DNA from 2 places in the Pseudarthrobacter cellobiosi genome. Region 2 is predicted to be linked to the other one. Evidence: predicted binding sites of a transcription regulator. Region 2 holds the regulator's gene; the other holds the start of a gene.

Region 1 (9,145 bases), on a different contig from region 2:
TGCCAGGGGCTGACAGCCCGTTGATCCAGCCGAAACCGAAACCATTGACTAGGCTCAGGCCATACAGAATGGCCAGGCTCAGCCCTCCCGTCAGTCCCCAGAACAGGAATTTCCGCGGCCAGCCTGCGTTCTTGCCTGCCCAGATCAGGCCGATGAACGGCAGGAAAACGATGGTGATGGGCTTGACGGCGATGGAAAGGGTGACGAGGACTATGCCCAGCACCACGCGTCTGGTGGCCGCGTAGTACAGTCCGGCAAGGGCTAACCCGATCATGAGGGCATCGTTGTGGACACTGGCGATGAAGTTGGTGAGGAACAGGGGGTTGGCCGCGGTGAGCCACAAGGCGCGGTGCGGATTGACTCCGTGAAGCTCTGCCAGCTTTGGCACGTAGATGACGCAGAGGACCACACCAAACAGCGCAACGAGCCTGAAAAGCATCACGCTGGCCTCGGGCTGGACGTTGGTGGACCACACCACAAACTGTTCAATCCATAGGAACAGCTGGCCGTACGGCACGGGAGCTTCAGTCCACTGTTTGTCAGCGCCAAGCTGGAAATAGTTGGACAGCGCCGAGATGCCGTTCTCGTAGGGGTTGAACCCCTCCACCATCAGCCTGCCCTGGCCAATGTAGGCATACACGTCGCGGCTGAACAGCGGGACGGTGAACATCAACGGCAGGCCCCATGCTGCGATGGCCTGCAGCGTGGCCTTTCGCGCCGCCGGCCCCCACACGCGGACCCGCTGGCCGAGCCTCAGCCAGGAGCGGACCAGGAGCATGCCGCCTACCGCAACCAGCACGATGGCCAGGGCAACACCGATGGCCTCCGTCCGCATCCAGATAAAGATCGGTACGCGGCGGAGTTCGGAAACTGGGGCCAGCCAGCCGACGCCGAGGGATCCGAACACCATAAGGACCGAGCCGACAAGACCGGCAAGGATGGGGGACCTGGCGTTATCCACTTGTGCCGCAGCGGGCTCCGGGATCACGCTGGCGGCCATATCCCCCGTTGCAGGCAAAGGCGCCGTCATCTCAGGATCGTCCAATCTCTTTACACTCGGCGCTTCAGTCCCGCGGGCGGCGGTGGCCGCCCGGGCCGCGCAGGCACAGCACAGCGGCAAAATCCTCGCCCCCATGTACCCGAAATCCTAGCATCGGACGGTTACGCCGGAGCTAAACGGTAGGCTGGTCCGGTGCCTATATCTAACGAACGCATCGTCTGGATCGACTGCGAAATGACCGGCCTGGACATCAAGAACGACGCCCTGATCGAGGTGGCGGCGCTGGTGACGGACTCAGAGCTCAACATTCTCGGCGACGGTGTGGACGTGGTGATCAAGCCCGAGGACACTGCCCTCGCCCAGATGAACGACTTCGTGAGGGACATGCACACCCGGTCCGGGCTGCTCAAGGAACTGCCGCACGGCAAGACCATGGCCGAGGCCGAAGCCGCCGTGATGGAATACATCGAAAAGTGGGTGCCGGACCCGCGCAAGGCACCGCTGGGCGGCAACTCCGTGGGGACCGACCGCGTCTTCCTATCCCGTGACATGCCGGCCGTTGTGGAGCACTTGCATTACCGCGTGATCGACGTGAGCACCATCAAGGAACTCTCCCGACGCTGGTTCGCCCGGGCTTACTTCCAGTCCCCCGCCAAGAAGGGCGGCCACCGCGCCCTGGGTGACATCCAGGATTCCATCGACGAGCTCCGTTACTACCGCGAGGCGGTTTTCGTTCCGGCTCCTGGGCCTGACAGCGTCACGGCCCGCGAAGTCGCCCAGCGCATCACTGCCTCGCCGGGCACAGCAGGTATTCCGAAAGAGTAATCTGCCCCACGTTTGGCGGAAATTTTCGCAAAAACCCCAAAAGTGGCGCAAGCACCCTCAAACAGCAGGTAAGCTATTTGAGTTGCCTTTCCAGAGCACCGGACCGCCGGGAAATCTGTGGGGCACATGGTGGGCTTAGCTCAGTTGGCAGAGCGCCTGGTTGTGGTCCAGGAGGTCGCGGGTTCAACCCCCGTAGCTCACCCTCATAGGGCGGCAGTAAAAGCCGTCCACTTGGAGGCCGTACCGGATATCCGGTACGGCCTTCATTTTTTTTGCATAACCGCCGGCGCCACGCCGCACGCACGAAGGGCCGCCTGACATGACAGTTCTGCCAATCACCGTCTGGGGTGAACCGGTGCTGCACCGCCGCGCCGCCGAGGTGGAGGTTTTCGACGACGAACTGCGCACCCTGATCGCGGATATGTTTGAAACCAACGAGGCCGCCAACGGCGTGGGCCTGGCGGCGCCGCAGGTTGGTGTGGGCAAAAGAATCTTTGTGTACAAGTACGCCAATGACGACGGCGCTCCGCCCATCGGGGTCCTGGTAAACCCGGAGCTGACCCTGTCCAAGATCTCTGGCGCGCTGCCGGACCCCGAGGAAGAGGAAGAGGGCTGCCTCTCCTTCCCCGGCGGCGCTTACCCGCTCAAGCGTGCGGAGTGGGCGCGGGTGGAAGGATTTAACGGCCATGGGCAGCCGGTGGAGTTCGAAGCGACCGGCTGGTTCGCACGGGTCATCCAGCACGAATACGACCACCTCGACGGAAAGCTCTACGTCAACCGTCTGATTGACCGCTATGCACGGAAGGCCATGAAACTGGCCAAGAGGAGCGGCTGGGGCGTGCCCGGCCTGACCTGGATGCCCGGCGTGGATCCGGACCCGTTCGGCCACTGAGCCAACGCATTACCTCGCGGTAATGGTTGGCTGGTCCGGGCAGGAGTCCAGGACGCGCTTCATCGCATCCTTCTCCGGCTGCGTGACCCACAGTCCATAGGATGCCTTCACCGAGATCTGGCGGGCCACGTAATGGCAGCGGATGTTCTTGTTCTTCGGCAGCCAGGTGGCGGCGTCGCTTGCGCTCTTCTGCTGGTTGGCGGGACCGTCCGCGGCGATGAGGTTTATGGGATCGTTGGCCAGGCTCTGGCGCTGCTGCGGGGTCAGCCCCTGTGCGCCTTTCTGCCACGCGTCTCCGAGCGCCACGACGTGGTCGATCTGGATTTCCTTGCTGCTTTCAGGGCCACGCCGGAACTCCACGGCTTTCCCCGTGTACGGCTCATGGATGGACCCTGACACTACCTTGCATTTGGACCCCTCTGTGAAGCCCACAGCCGTGAGGTCCCTGCGGAGGATGTCGTTGCGGGTGTCGCAGCCGTTCCGGTCGACGTCCAGCCAGGCCTGCCCGAAGGCCTCCCGCTGGTAGTTGTCCTTGGGGGCCCGTCCCTTGACGGCAAGCCGCTCGAGGGCGTCCAGGGCACTCCCCTGCGGTACAGCGTGCACGGGGACCACGGGTTTCATCCAGGTCCCGTCGAAAACAGGCGCCTCGCTGGGCCCAGCGATTGCTGGTTCTGCCGCTGCGAACTGGCCCGCGGTGAAAAACCACCCCGCGGCGCCCACTGCAGACAGTGCCAGCACGGCCAGGAGGGCCCAGGCCTGCCTCGAGCGGCGGCGGGCACCGCGGTAGGCACGCCAGCTGACGGTCACGGGCAACCAGCCCTTCTGGAAATGTGATGCACCAGAAGAGCCTAGGCCACCCCACTGACACCCAGGCGGTTATCCACAATGGGGAGGAAGAGTGGCGCGGGTACGCCGCCTACTGGCAAGACCGGCTACTGCTCCCGGGCTACGCGGCGCAGATCCTCTTCGGCAACCTGGTGGAGCCCTTCGAGCTGGCGCACCCGGTCCGCGCCGACGTCGCCGGAAGCCCGGGACGCTCGCGCCTGCTCCAGGAGCCTGATGGCTTCTTTATGGTTGGCCTTGGCGACGTCGAGGGCGTGTTCAAGGGTGGTCTCGTGGAGAGTTTCGTTATCCATGCCACCAGTGTGGTCCCGATTCCCGGCTGATTCCAGCGAATCAGCCGGGAATGTCGGGCAGCCAGCCCGGCAGACGAGCCTAGACGGCGATTGCGGCCAAGGCAGCAGCGGGTTCCTTGGCGGGGAAGGACGGCGGGTTGACGCCGGCCATCTCTTCCATAACCCGGACCACCTGGCAGCTGTAGCCGAATTCGTTGTCGTACCAGACGTAGAGAACCAGGTTCTTGTCGTTGGAGATCGTGGCCAGGCCATCAACGATGCCGGCACGGCGGGAGCCAACGAAGTCCATGGAAACAACGTCAGGTGAGTCGATATAGTCGATCTGTTTGCGCAGGTCCGAGTGCAGCGACATCTCGCGGAGGTAGTTGTTGACCTCGTCCTTGGTGGTTCCGTTCTCCAGGCTGAGGTTCAGGATGGCCAGGGAGACGTCAGGGGTGGGGACACGGATGGAGCTGCCGGTCAGCTTGCCCAGCAGCTCGGGCAGTGCCTTCGCCACGGCCTTGGCGGCGCCGGTTTCGGTGATCACCATGTTCAGTGCGGCGGAGCGGCCGCGGCGGTCGCCCTTGTGGAAGTTATCGATCAGGTTCTGGTCGTTGGTGAACGAGTGGACGGTCTCCACGTGGCCGTGGATCACACCGAACTTGTCGTTGATGGCCTTCAGCACCGGGGTGATGGCGTTGGTGGTGCAGGAAGCTGCAGACACGATCTGGTCTGTGTCCTCGATGGTGCCGTGGTTGATGCCGTGCACAATGTTTTTGAGTTCGCCCTTGCCCGGTGCGGTGAGGAGAACGCGGGAAACGCCCTTGCTCTGCAGGTGCTGGGACAGGCCCTCGGCGTCGCGCCAGCGGCCCGTGTTGTCCACCACCAGGGCGTTGTGGATGCCGTAGGCGGTGTAGTCGATCGTGGCGGGGTTATCCGAGTAGATGACCTGGACCTGGACACCGTTGGCGGTGATGGTGTTGGCGTCCTCGTCCACACGGATGGTTCCTTCGAAGGAGCCGTGGACCGAGTCGCGGCGCAGCAGGCTGGCGCGCTTGGTGAGGTCCTTGTCCGAGCCGCGGCGCACCACGATGGCACGCAGGCGCAGGCCGTGGCCGCCGCCTGCCTTTTCGATGAGGAGGCGCGCGAGCAGGCGGCCGATCCGGCCAAAGCCGTACAGCACAACGTCGGTGCTGGTGCGGTCATCGCCCCCGCGCTTTCCCACTACCTCGGCAAGCTCAGCACGGAGGAACTCTTCCAGGGTGGCGCCGTCGCCTTCTGCCTTGAACTTCTCCGCCAGGCGGGCGACGTCGATGGCCGCCGCACCAAGCTCCAGCTGAGCCAGGATGTTCAGCAGCGGTGCGGTCTCTTCGAGCAGGAGCTCGGTGTTGCTCATGCGGCGGGCGAAACGGTGCGCCTTGAGGATGTTCATGGTGGACTTGTTGATCAGGCTACGGCCGTGAATGCTGGTCACCACGTTGTTCTCGCGGTACAGCCGGCCAATCACCGGAATCATGGCCTCAGCGAGAGCCTCCCGGCCCATCCACGTATCAAGACAAGAATCTGACGTCTGGCTCACAGAACTACCTTCCTCGGTTCAGCCGCATACGTCGTCGTACGCGGTTGGCGGCCACCTGATGTTGTCCAGGGGCTCTGGCACCGGCAGGATGCGGTCCATCCCGGGTGCCGTGGAGAAGCGCAAAGAAAAGCCACCGGCTGCGAACGCAGACCCGGCGGCAGAACTTCTACGTTCGCTCTCCATTCTAGGCTGGAGCAGACCCGCGGACAGCCGCCACCAGCGTGAAATCACTCACATACGGGGCGGCTCCGTGCCCGGCTGGGGTGTTGGATGGGTTGACCGATACGCCGGGTTCTGTGCTCCCGTGCCGTTACCAGCGCGGGAGTAGCGGCCATCCATCTACGGACGCCGTTGCCGACGCCCTCCAGCGGCCTACCCGGACACTCGGGCGGGCAGCCCTCAAACGTGTCCTGTCTGGCCTTGCTCCGGGTGGGGTTTACCTAGCCTTCCCGGTCACCCGGGAAGCTGGTGGTCTCTTACACCACCGTTTCACCCTTACCTGCTGCCGTCCGTCACCGGAAAACGCAGGCGGTCTGTTCTCTGTGGCACTGGCCTGCGGGTTACCCCGAGTGGGCGTTACCCACCACCCTGCCCTGCGGAGCCCGGACGTTCCTCGAGCCACTTGCGTGACGCGCGGCCGCCTGGTCAACCCATCCGGAGCCCAGTCTACCGCCGGAAGGGGGCACTGCCGTCGCCGGTAGGATCGTACGGTGCTGATTCTGCTTCCCCCCTCCGAAGGCAAGACCCCCGCAGTCCGCGGGTCCGCCGTCGACTGGCCGTCACTGAGCTTTCCCGAACTCAACACCTACCGGGCCAAGGTCCTGGAGGCGCTGGGCACGGTGAGCGCACATGAGGATGCCCTCGCGCTGCTGGGCGTCGGCGCATCGCTGCAGGACGACGTCGAACGTAACACCCGGCTCCACGCCGAACCGGCGGCCCCGGCGCACCAGATCTATTCGGGCGTTCTGTACGACGCCCTAGGCTACAAAACCCTGACGCCTGCGCAGCGCCGGAAGGCCGATGTTTCGGTGTTGGTGATCTCGGCACTGTGGGGTGCCATCCGCTTCGCCGACCGCGTGCCTGCCTACCGGCTGTCGATGGGAACGGCACTGCCCGACGTCGGCCGCCTCGCCTCGTTCTGGAAGCCGCAGCTTTCGGAGGCCCTCGCGGAGTCGGCATCCGGACATCTGCTCGTGGACTGCCGCTCCAGCACCTATACCGCGGCATGGGCCCCGCCGCCGGCTCAGACGGTGGCCGTCAACGTTTTCACGGAGGTCAACGGCGTGCGCAAGGTGGTCAGCCACTTCGCCAAGCACACCCGCGGTCAGCTGGCCCGGCACCTGCTGGCCCGCCGCGGCAACGCCCCGCAGACCCCGGTGCAACTGCTGAAAGCCGCGCTCGAAAAATGGGACGCGGAGCTGGTTGATGGTTCAGCGCGGAAACCGCACGCGCTGAACATCATCCTTCCCAACTAGGCAGTTGGGGCGGGCGTGTTCCACTCGGCGGAGCGCACCAGGATGGCACCCGAATCCGGGCAGAACACAATGTCGTCCTCTGCGGCTGCCTTGATCTCGGCGAGGTCTCCGGGGCTCAGCTTCATTCCGGAGGCTTCGGAAGTCCCGTGGAACAACCGGGCGGCGCCCACTCCCCGCTTTGCGAGCGTCTTTTCGTAGACAGCCAGCATCCCGGCGTCGAGGTTTTCAGCGAATTTGGCACGCTTGCCGCGGACAACGGTCGCTTCAGCGGCCACTTCGGCCAGGGCTTCATCGAGTTCGGCGCGGATGCCGCCGAACGAGCCCTGGACGTTGTCCACGATGAGCTGCTGGGCAGCCTGACGCTCGCGCAGCGAATCCAGGCGTTCCAGGATTTCCAGCTCCACGTCTTCAAGGTCGGAGCGACGCTTGTTGAGGGAGGCAATGTCCTTCTGCAGGGCCACGAGGTCCTTCGACAGCCCCGTTCCGCTGTTGAGCCGGGCTTCGTCGCGTTCGATGCGGGAGGCGACCTGTTCGACGTCGGCCTCTGCGCGCTTCAGCTCGGCTTCGGCGTCATGGACGGCCATCTTGGCGGAGCCGAGTTCACCGGTGGCGACGGACAGGGCAGATTGCAGGTCCTCGATCCGGGGATCGGTTTCCAGGGCGCGGCGGCGGTTGGACAGGGACTTGAGCTTTGCGTCCAGCCCCTGCAGTTCGAGCAACTTCAACTGTTCCGCCGGTGCTGCCTTGGCCACTATTTACCTCCGCTAAATCCAATCCGGCCGAAGCCGGGCACCGTATCGGCGCTGTATAGACTCTAGCGCCTGGCCTGCTCCCCTGCCTCGCTACATCCCCACCGGCTCCCAAACCTCGCTGCGCTCGGTGTGGGTCCCTCGCCGGTGTGGGCCCGGCGACGGACTTCGCACGCCAGGCTTAGCCCGGAGTCAGAATGAAGTCCCACGGATCGCTGTTGGTGGTACTTACCTGGATCTCGACGTCGTGGCCCTGATCGGCGAGCACATTGCCCAGTGCCGACGCAGCGGCGGGCAGCCACAGCCATTCGCTGGCGAAGTGCGAAACGTCAATCAGGTACGGCCGGCCGTTCACTGCCGCTTCGCGGGCTTCGGACGCCGGATGGTGCCGGAGGTCGGCGGTGACATAGACGTCGGCGTTGTTGGCCCGCACCTCGTTGAACAGGGAATCCCCCGCGCCGCCGCACACCGCAATACGCCGCACCAGCCCATCCTTATCCCCGGACACGCGGACTCCCCCGGCCACCGACGGCAGGATGCCGAACACCCTGGCCGCGAAATCGCCCAGGCTCATCACGTCAGCCAGATCACCCACGCGTCCGATGCCTTCCTCGGGCAGGCCGTTCGCGGCAACCGTCAGCGGGACAACGCCTTCCAGTCCCAGCGCATCAGCCAGGACGTCGGAAACGCCCCCGACGGCGGAATCACCGTTGGTGTGGACGGTCAGGAGCGCGGTGCCAGACTCGATGAGACGGTGGATGGCCTGCCCTTTGGCAGTGGTGGCGGCCACCGACGTGACTCCTTTGAGGAGCAAGGGGTGGTGGGTGATCAGGAGATCGGCACCCCATTCCACGGCTTCCTCGATCACCGTGAGCGTGGGATCAACGGCGAACATCACCCTGGTAACGGGCGCTGACGGGTGGCCGGCCACGAGGCCAACTTCGTCCCAGTTTTCGGCCAGCGATTCGGGCCAGAGTTCCTCGACCGCCAGCAGCACCTGGCCCAGCGTGGGAGCAGCCGGACCATCCGCTGCAGCGTCCTCCCCAGTAAGGGTGCCGCCGTCATGCTTGTCCGCATCTGTAACGCCGGTGTCTGCAGATTCCATAGTCTCAGTTTTACCCCATCGGGCCGATTGCCCGGCATCTTTCAAAGTCTCGTAGGGTGGTCAGGGAATCATCCGGCGCGCTCAACCATTGAAGAGATCATGAAAACTTTTGTTCTTGGCGGGGGCTGCTTCTGGTGCCTTGACGCTGTGTACCAAAAAACCAAGGGCGTAACATCAGTGATTTCCGGGTACACGGGTGGCCATGACCCCCAGCCGGACTACTACTCCGTCTGCGGCGGGACCACGGGCCACGCTGAGGTCGTGGCGGTCACTTTCAACGAGTCCGTCATCCCGGCCGAGGTCATCCTGGACATGTTCTTCGCGCTGCACGATCCCACCACGCTCAACCGCCAGGGCTACGACGTGGGCACGCAGTACCGCTCGTCCATGTTCTATGAGACCACC
Region 2 (9,145 bases):
TCCGGAATGATCCCCCGCGACCCCCGCCGGGGGTACGGTGGGATGTAAGCCGTACTGGGGGGCAGGCCAGTTGGACTGCACCCAGCAGCCGAACTGACATCCGACCTGCAAAGGACCGCTCATGAGCACGCCTGTCCCGCCTCCCGTCCCGAACGAGCCCGAGCCCGGCAACCAGCCGCCAGCGCCCCGCTACGGCGAGAACAGCCCGCAGTTCGGGCAGCCCACGCCGCCGGCGCCACAGTACGGGCAGAACGCCCCGCAGTACGGGCAGAACAGCCCGCCGCAGTTCGGCCAGCCCACGCCTCCGCCCTATGGCCAGCAGCCGTACGGGCAGTCCCCCTACGCGCAGTACCCGTCCGAACAGCCGCAGGCCACGGGATCCAACGGGGTTCCCCAGCTGGTCAACATCTCGTTCTGGCTGCTGATTGGCGCGGGTGTCGTGTATGTCATCAGCCTGCTCATGGGCATTGGCATGCTCGATGACCCGGCGATGCGCCGCGCCTTCGAAGACGCCATGCGCAGCGGTGGCGCTTCCGGCACGGAGTTTGCATTCGACGATTTCAAGGGTGTCCTCGCCGGGTCGCTCGTAGTCTTCGCCATCATCGGCGCTGGGCTGTACGCGCTGGTGGCGTTCTTCGTCCGTAAGGGCAAGAACTGGGCCCGCATCCTCGGCACCGTTTTCGCGGCACTGTCCATTTTCGGCCTCTTCGGACCACCGAGCCTCGGAACCGTGGGAACGCTGGCCGGGATCGCAGCGATCGTGCTGCTCTACCTGCCGGCCGCGGCCCCGTACTTCCGCAAGCAGCAGCCGTTCGCTAACCCGTACGGCGCCCCGGGCACCACGCCTGGCAACCCCTACGGACAGTAGTACCAACGAGTCGCATCCACACCCGAACGGGCGTGGACCCCACCAGCCGCCGAAGATCTAGGCGGTCTGGTCCGGGGTCTGCGCCCGTTGTGCGTGATAGGCGAGGATCTGCAGTTCGGTGGCCATGTCCACCTTGCGGAGGTTGACGCCCTCGGGGACCTGCAGCATAACGGGGGCGAAGCTCAGGATGCTGTGGACACCGGCCGCCACCACGCGGTCGCACACGGCCTGCGCCACGGTGGCCGGAAGTGCCAGGACCACCATGTTGGCGCCCGTCCGCTGCAGCACGGCCTCCATGTCTGCGGCGTCGCTGACACGCAGCCAGCCCACCTCATTGCCCACCACCATCTGGTCGGCGTCGAAAATTGCCACCACGTCAAAACCGCGGGACTCGAAGCCGCCGTAACGGGCCAGGGCTTTGCCGAGGTTACCCGCGCCAACAATGGCGACCTTCCAGTCATGGGTCAGCCCCAGTGCCGCGGAGATGTGACGGCTCAGGTACTGCACTTCGTAGCCCACTCCGCGCGTGCCGTAGGAACCCACATAGGAAAGGTCCTTGCGAAGGGTTGACGAGCTGACGCCTGACGCTTCCGCCAGCGATTCCGACGATACCCGTTCGACGCCGTCGGACAGCAGCGTGTTAAGGGCGCGCAGGTAGATGGTCAACCGGGCCACTGCCGCGGGCGGTATTTCCTTGGTGGACTCGGCGCCGTGGACGGGCTGTGTAGTGTGGCCAGCCTCTGTACCGTGGACAGCATGGGGAGATGAATCCAGTGAAGTCACTATCCCCTCCATCCCATCGCGTCGTGACTCCACTCTAGAGCCCCGCCGCTGGTGCCAACAAAGCCGGTGTCATTCTGCGAGGCCGATTTCCCATTGGGCCAAGGCTCGTTGGAGGACGCGCTCCAGCCGGGCTTCGTCGATCTTCCAGAAATCGCGTTGGATTCCATCCACCAGGACTACGGGGATTTCCTCCGCGTACCGCTCACGCAGTTCCGGCAGTTCGTCCACCGGCTGTTCCGTCCACCCGAGTCCCAGCGCGGCAGTAACGCGTCCGACGGCGTCGCGCGCCCCTGCGCACAGGTGACAGTCTGCTTTGGTGATGAGGACTACCTCGGGTTTTGCCATGCCTTAACCGTATCGCCCTTCAGGGCAGAGAACAGGGCAGAGAACAGGGCAGGGCCGACGGCGGGGCACGCGGCGGCGCGGGCATCGGGCGGGCACTGGTACTGAAATCCTGGCCACCGAGTATTGACTAGACTCGTGGACATGCCCGAGGAGAAGTACGTAGCTGTGGTGACCCAGCCGGATGCGGTGATGCAGACCGGCGAAGCCGCCTTCTTCGACGTCGATAACACCCTCATGAAGGGCGCCAGCCTTTTCCACGTTGCCCGCAAGATGCACCAACGCGGCGCCTTTACACTGAGGCAGGCTGCGGGGTTCGCGTGGAAGCAGTTCAAATTTGTGGCGCGCGGCGAGAACATGGACGACGTCCACGCCGTCCGCGATTCCGCCCTCACCCTCGCCGCCGGCATCACGGTGGAAGACGTCAAAGCCTTGGGCGAAGAGGTCTACGACGAAATGATCGCGTCCAGGATCTGGCCCGGCGCCAAGGCACTGGCGCAGCAGCACCTGCGCGTAGGCCGACGGGTCTGGCTGGTCACCGGAACCCCCATTGAGGTCGCCGCGGTCATTTCCACCAGGCTGGGCCTGACCGGAGCCTTGGGCACGGTTGGCGAGATCGCCGACGGCATGTACACCGGCCGCCTGGTGGGTGACATCCTGCACGGCGCGGCCAAGGCCGTGGCTGTCCGGGAACTGGCCGACGCCGAAGGCCTGGACCTCAAGCGCTGCTGGGCCTACAGCGACTCCTACAATGACATCCCGCTGCTGACAGTGGTGGGGCATCCCGTGGCCATCAATCCCGATGCCAGGCTCCGCCGCCACGCACGGGACAACAACTGGCCGGTCTACGATTTCCGTTCCGGCCGCCGCGCCGCCACCCTGGGACTCAAGGCAGCAACGGCCGGTGGCGCCGTGTACGGGCTCTGGCGCGGGTACTCCCGGATGCGCGGCCCCCGGGCTTAGCGGCAACTGCCCGGCCGCGGTGTTCCGCGTAGGAGCGCATCGCGACCGAACGCGGGACAAAGGTCGCCCCGTTGCCGGGCACGCAAAAAATGCCCGTTGCCAAGAGGCAACGGGCATTTTCACGCTTGTTGAAGTATCTCTACTTCTTATTGCGGCGCTGGTGACGGGTCTTACGAAGCAACTTGCGGTGCTTCTTCTTGGCCATACGCTTGCGACGCTTCTTAATAACTGAACCCACGAAAGTTCCTCACAAACTAGATGCAGTACCTGTCTGATGGAAAAGGTCCGTGGACAGAGCTACAGAACTGAAACAACTGACAGATTCTTACAATGACGTAAAACGTTCCTTAACAGGGTACCGCTTCTTGGCGATGCCCACTGACCGCAGGTAATGCTCAGGCGGTTTCGGTGTGCCCGTCCACCACAGCACCCTTGAGGTACTGCTCGACGGCGTTCTCCGGCACCCGGTACGACCGGCCGAAACGCACCGCGGGCATTTCGCCTGAGTGGACCAACCGATAGACGGTCATTTTGGAGACGCGCATGACCTCGGCCACTTCGGCCACGGTCAGGAACTTCGCGTTCGAGAAGTTCTGTTCTGCGGACATTTCCCTATTCCTTTGCTGATGGATGACGACAGTACCCCAGCTTTGATTCGTATGCGGTGTGCCGATGCTGAGCCATCCACCAACCATGTGTTAGATACTCTAGAGGTTCATGGGGCTGTAGTGAAAGTCATCCGGGCAATCATTAAGCGGTCCGGCGCTTCCTGGCAGACGCCGCGAGCTGATCGAGGACCGAAACGGAGACGTCCCAATCCATGCACGCGTCCGTGACACTCTGCCCGTAGACGAGTTCCGCCCGGCCCGCCGCGTGCTCGGTGACATCCAGGTTCTGGGCACCGCCCACCAGGAAGCTCTCCAGCATGACGCCCGCAATGGCCTGTGCCGCCTCGCCGCCGTCTTCCAGCTGCGCGCCGATTTCCAGCGCCACTTCCGCCTGCCGGTGGTGGCTCTTGCCGCTGTTGGCGTGGCTGGCATCCACGATCAGCCGGGGGTTAAGCCCCTTGCCGGCGAGCTTGGCGGAAGCACTTTCGACGTCGGCCGCCGAGTAGTTGGGCCCCTTGCGTCCACCGCGGAGGATGACGTGGGTGTCCGGGTTCCCGGCGGTGGCCACCAGCGCGGCCCGGCCATCGCCGTCGATCCCCAGGAATGCCTGAGCGGCAGCGGCGGCGCCGCACGCGTCGAGCGCGACCTGGAGGTCGCCGTCGGTCCCGTTCTTGAAGCCGATGGGCATGGAGAGTCCGGAGGCAAGCTGGCGGTGGATCTGGCTTTCGGTGGTGCGCGCCCCGATGGCTCCCCACGAGATGAGGTCGGCCATGTACTGGGGGCTGATGGGTTCCAGGAATTCGGTGGCCGTGGGCAGTCCCAGCGCGGTGACCTGCTGCAGGAACTCCCTGGCGGTCCGGAGCCCGGTGACCATGTCGTGGCTGCCGTCCAGGCGCGGATCGTTGATCAGGCCCTTCCAGCCCACCGTCGTGCGGGGCTTTTCGAAGTACGTGCGCATCACGATCAGGAGGTCGTCACGGTGCTTCTCGGCCTGGCTGACCAGGCGGCGGGCGTATTCCAGCCCTGCCTTGGGATCGTGGATGGAGCAGGGGCCCACGATGACCAGCAGCCTGTCGTCCACGCCGTCCATGATGGCGCGGACTTCGTCACGGCCACGCTCGACGACGTCCGTCACCCGGGCGTCCAGGGGCAGCTCGGCAATGAGCTCCTGTGGCGTGGGCAGCGGCGTGAACTCGCTGACGCGCAGATTGGACGTGGATTTTGAGGGAGTGGCTGTCGCGGTGCTCATGTTCGGGTCCTGTTCCAGATAGGAAGCGGGCCCAGATCAGAACCCGCCGGAGAAATGGCGAAGGGCAGAGAATGATCTCTGCCCTGTTGGCTCTGAAGGAAGATGGATGCGTGTCAGTTAGACGCGGGCTCCTCCAGAGCCAACGAAAAATACGCATACCAACGGTTTGTCATAGGCAAACCATAACCGCGGGCTGTGACCGCCGCAAAATCACGGCCCTCACATGTGTAAATCCGGGCCCAAGTCAGCCGCCCGCTCCCCCAACTGAGTAGCGCTATCTGTCGCTTTGAGCGTCCAAAACGACAGATGGCGCTACCTACTTGGTCACTTGGGTGTCAGGCCAGGAGCTCGCGGAGGTACTGCAGCTGCCTGATCCAGTGGTGCTCCTGGCCGCCCTCGTGGTTGTTGAACCGGTAGACCTCAATGTCCTTTTGTGCCGCGGAGTCGCCGCCGTAGGCATTGAAGCTCGCGAACACCGTGGACGGCGGGCAGACATCGTCCATCTGCGCCACCGAGTACAGGGCCGGCGCGGTGGCCGCCCGGGCCAGGTTGACGCCGTCGAAATAGTTCAGGACCGCGAGCATCGGCTCATATCGGTCCCGGTGCCTGCCCAGGAACGCCGCGATCTCCGGATAGGGGCCGCGGGCCGCGATGTCGATCGACCGGGGGAAGTCCTGTAGGAAGGGGACGTCGGGCAGCGCGGCGATGACGCCGTCGAGCCTTCCCGCCACCAGCCCGGAAACCGCCACCACAATGCCCCCGCCCTGGCTGATTCCCGCCAGGACCACGCGCGACGGATCCACCTCCGGGTGGGACTGCGCCGCTTCCACCGCCCGGAACGCGTCCACGTACACGCGGCGGTAGTAGTAGTCCTCGCGGCTGCCGGCGCCCCTGGTCATCAGCCCCGAGTAGGCCACCTCGCCCGCAGACGGGTGGGGATCCGCCGTCTCGCCGAGGATCCCGCCGTAACCCTGGCCGCGGGTGTCCATGATGAAATGCGCATAGCCGGCCTGCGCCCACTTGGTGTCCTGGTTGACCAGGCCGCGGCCGCCTGTGTAACCGATGTACTGCACAACGACGGGCAGCCGGGTTCCGGCGCGCCGGTTCGCCGGGAGGTGCAGCCAGCCCTTGATCGGCGCACCGCCGTAGCCGGCGAACGTGACGTCGCAGGTGTCGATGACCGACAAATGGTTCTCCACCGGCTCGAACGTGGCGTTGAGCGGAACGGTCCGGGCTTCGTCGAGGGTGGTGTCCCAGAAGTCCTGCAGGTCGGCGGGCGGCGTGACCCTCGAGGTGTAACCGCGGAGCTGGTCAAGGGGAAGGTCGAAGAGGGGCATAGTACTCCGGTCCTGTCTCGTCGGGTTGCTATCGGAGATCCTACGTCACACAACACGCTCCTCGGCACCTTCTTTGCGCGCGAAGGGACAGTTGGGGGCCTGCGATTGGGGCCTCAAGTGTCCTTTCGCGCTGGATGGTCGCTGGTGGGTGGTGCTGGGTGGCGGGCGGTTACAGGCGGGAGAGCTGCGGCGTGAACGTCTGCAGCTCGTGCGAAGACACCACCAGGCGGCGCAGTTCCGCGAGCCCCCCGCTGACGTACCCGGCTGCCCGGGCCTGGACCAGGACATTCCCGACGGCGGTCGCTTCTACGGGTCCTGCCACCACCTTCTTGCCGGTGGTGTCGGCCGTGAGCTGGCAGAGGAGCCCGTTCTGGGAGCCGCCACCAACGACATGGACCACGTCCACGGTGCGGTCCGCCAGGCGTTCGGCGTCCGCGATGGCCCGCGCGTAGCCGGTGGCGAGGCTGTCCATGATGCAACGGGTGATGGCCGCGGGGTCATCGGGCAGGATGTCCCCGGTGTGGCGGACCGTGGCGCGGATGCGTTGGGGCATATTGTCCGGGGCGATGAACGCGGAATCGTCCGGGTTGATCTGCGGGCCGCCCGGGGGCAGTGCCGCAGCGGTGTCGAGCAGATCAGTGAGTTCCGGCGTGTAGCCTTCGGCGGCCCAGGTCCGCTGGCATTCGCTGAGCAGCCAGAGCCCGCCCATGTTGCGCAGGTAGCGGATGGTGCCGTCCACGCCGCGTTCGTTGGTGAAGTTCGCTTCCCGGCTGGCCTCGGTCAGGACCGGATGACTCAGTTCCAGCCCCACCAGCGACCACGTGCCGGAGGAGATGTACGCGAAGTTCTCCTCCTGGGCCGGGACGGCGACGACGGCGGAGGCAGTGTCGTGCGAGCCCACGGCCACTACCTTGGTGATGGCCGGCAGCCCCACCCTGGACGCGATCTCCGGCAGCAGGGTGCCCACGGTTTCGCCGGGCTCGATCAGCGCCGGGAACAGTTTCCTGGGCAGGCCCAGGGCGGTCAGGAACCCGGCGGCCCACTCCCCCGTGACGGCGTCGAACAGGCCGGTGGTTGAGGCGTTGGTGGATTCCGTGCGCCGCTGTCCCGTCAGGAAGTAGGCGATGAGATCCGGGATCAGCAGCGCCTGCAGCCCGTCCAGGTCCCGCTCCGTGGCCAGCTGGTACAGGGTGTTGAACTGCAGGAACTGCAGCCCGGTGGTGCCGTAGAGCCGGGCCGGGTCCAGTTTCTGATGCACGGGGGCGACGGCGGCCCGGCTGCGGTCATCGCGGTAGCTGTAGGGCTGCGCCGCGAGTTCCCCGGCGGTGTTGACCAGGCCGTAGTCCACCGCCCAGGTGTCGATCCCGATGCTGGTGATGGTTTCGTCCTGCGCCGCCGCCACGGTGGCGGCGGCGGTCAGGCCCGCCAGCACCTCGGCGAACAGGGCGTCGAAATCCCAGCGGAGGCCGCCGTCGAGCTCCACCACACCATTGGGGAAACGGTGCACCGTTTCCAGTTCCACCCTGGAACCGGTGACCCGGCCCAGGATGACCCTGCCGGAAGAGGCACCGATGTCGACGGCGGCGAAGACGCTACCGCCGCTGGCCGGTGCGGCATCCGCAATTGGCGTGGCGCTCATCGAAGGAAGGCTGCTGCCACACCGGCGTCCACGGGGATGTGGAGTCCGGTGGTGTGGGACAGTTCGTTGCTGGTGAAGACCGCGGCGGCGTTGGCCACGTGCTCGGGCAGGACTTCGCGCTTGAGCAGGGTGCGCTGGGCGTAGTACTTGCCCAGTTCCTGCTCGTCCACGCCGTAGACAGCGGCGCGCTTGGCGCCCCAGCCGCCGGCGAAGATGCCGGAGCCGCGGACCACGCCGTCGGGGTTGATGCCGTTGACGCGGATGCCGTGTTCGCCCAGCTCGGCCGCGAGGAGCCGGACCTGGTGCGCCTGGTCGGCTTTGGTGGCGGAGTAGGCGATGTTGTTCGGGCCGGCGAACACGGAGTTCTTGGAGGAGATGTAGATGATGTCCCCGCCCATGTCCTGGGCGATCATGACCTTCGCCGCGGCCTTGGAGACCAGGAAGGAGCCCTTGGCCATCACGTTGTGCTGCAGGTCCCAGTCCTTTTCGGTGGTTTCCAGCAGCGGCTTGGAGATGGACAGGCCGGCCATCTCGGCCTGCCAGCGGGTATTGACCTCGGTCAGCGCCATCCGCGCCCGGACGGCGTCGAAATCGTCGCACTCCAGGTAGCCGATGAGGAGCCCGTTCTCGCCAAGGAACAGCGAGTAGTTGTTCCAGCCGGCGTCTTTCAATGCACGGAGCATCTCCGGCCACACGGCAGCATGCCGGCGCCGGTATTCGTCGATCAGCCCTGGCTGGACCGAGGAGCGGAAACACACCCTCATCTGCAACTCTCCTGAACTTCCCAAACTTTGAATCGTTTCATTATTACGATTCAAAGTACCCTTGAGACAAGAAGGTGTCAAGCAATTTCCCAGCCATGGTCCTGGACCGGCGAAAAGTACTGCACGCGGCATACCAGCATGGAGAATCATGAATCGCTCAGCCAGCATCAAGGACGTCGCCAACCATGCCAGTGTTGCCGTGGGCACGGTGTCCAACGTCCTGAACTATCCGGACAGGGTCTCGCAGCGAACCAAGGAGCGGGTCCTGCGTGCCATCGACGAGCTGGGCTTCGTCCGGAACGATGCCGCCCGCCAGCTGCGCGCCGGCCAGAGCCGGACCATCGGGCTGATTGTGCTCGATGTGGGCAACCCGTTCTTTACGTCCGTGGTGCGGGCCGCCGAAGACGCCGCGGCACTCCAGGGCAGCGCCGTGCTCTTGGGCGACAGCGGCCACAACGCCAGCCGCGAGTCCAACTACATCGACTTGTTCCAGGAACAGCGCGTGCAGGGCCTCCTGATCTCGCCCGTTGGAGATGTCACCGCCCGCATCGACCAGCTCCGTGAGCGCGGCGTCCCCACCGTCCTGGTGGAC

Evidence for each region. Region 2 encodes Rex, which represses fermentation and respiration genes when NADH is low (regulators of the CRP and FNR family bind a similar motif). Its sites were predicted from a motif close to CTTGTGAANNNNTTCACAAG; they were not measured.
Region 1: a site for Rex is predicted at 5,630-5,649, ahead of NG701_RS07215 (glyceraldehyde-3-phosphate dehydrogenase). Genes of this name have one in related genera too.

The regions. Positions count from the first base shown of each region.
Region 1 is NZ_JAMXBK010000021.1:90,961-100,105, forward strand. It holds gene mptB (polyprenol phosphomannose-dependent alpha 1,6 mannosyltransferase MptB) at 1-1,030, opposite strand, end outside; gene orn (oligoribonuclease) at 1,193-1,825, shown strand; tRNA gene NG701_RS07195 (tRNA-His) at 1,955-2,027, shown strand; gene def (peptide deformylase) at 2,145-2,717, shown strand; gene NG701_RS07205 (HNH endonuclease family protein) at 2,727-3,524, opposite strand; gene NG701_RS07210 (hypothetical protein) at 3,650-3,853, opposite strand; gene NG701_RS07215 (glyceraldehyde-3-phosphate dehydrogenase) at 3,933-5,411, opposite strand; RNA gene rnpB (RNase P RNA component class A) at 5,679-6,064, opposite strand; gene NG701_RS07225 (YaaA family protein) at 6,122-6,886, shown strand; gene NG701_RS07230 (zinc ribbon domain-containing protein) at 6,883-7,638, opposite strand; gene NG701_RS07235 (Nif3-like dinuclear metal center hexameric protein) at 7,817-8,740, opposite strand; gene msrA (peptide-methionine (S)-S-oxide reductase MsrA) at 8,840-9,145, shown strand, end outside.
Region 2 is NZ_JAMXBK010000028.1:393,758-402,902, forward strand. It holds gene NG701_RS20020 (hypothetical protein) at 122-868, shown strand; gene NG701_RS20025 (redox-sensing transcriptional repressor Rex) at 926-1,651, opposite strand; gene NG701_RS20030 (glutaredoxin family protein) at 1,721-1,996, opposite strand; gene NG701_RS20035 (HAD family hydrolase) at 2,138-2,956, shown strand; gene NG701_RS20040 (30S ribosomal protein bS22) at 3,096-3,194, opposite strand; gene NG701_RS20045 (helix-turn-helix domain-containing protein) at 3,352-3,564, opposite strand; gene NG701_RS20050 (3-deoxy-7-phosphoheptulonate synthase) at 3,707-4,813, opposite strand; gene NG701_RS20055 (acetylxylan esterase) at 5,149-6,150, opposite strand; gene NG701_RS20060 (rhamnulokinase) at 6,320-7,789, opposite strand; partial or broken gene NG701_RS21495 (SDR family oxidoreductase) at 7,786-8,316, opposite strand; partial or broken gene NG701_RS21500 (L-rhamnose mutarotase) at 8,308-8,553, opposite strand; gene NG701_RS20075 (LacI family DNA-binding transcriptional regulator) at 8,702-9,145, shown strand, end outside.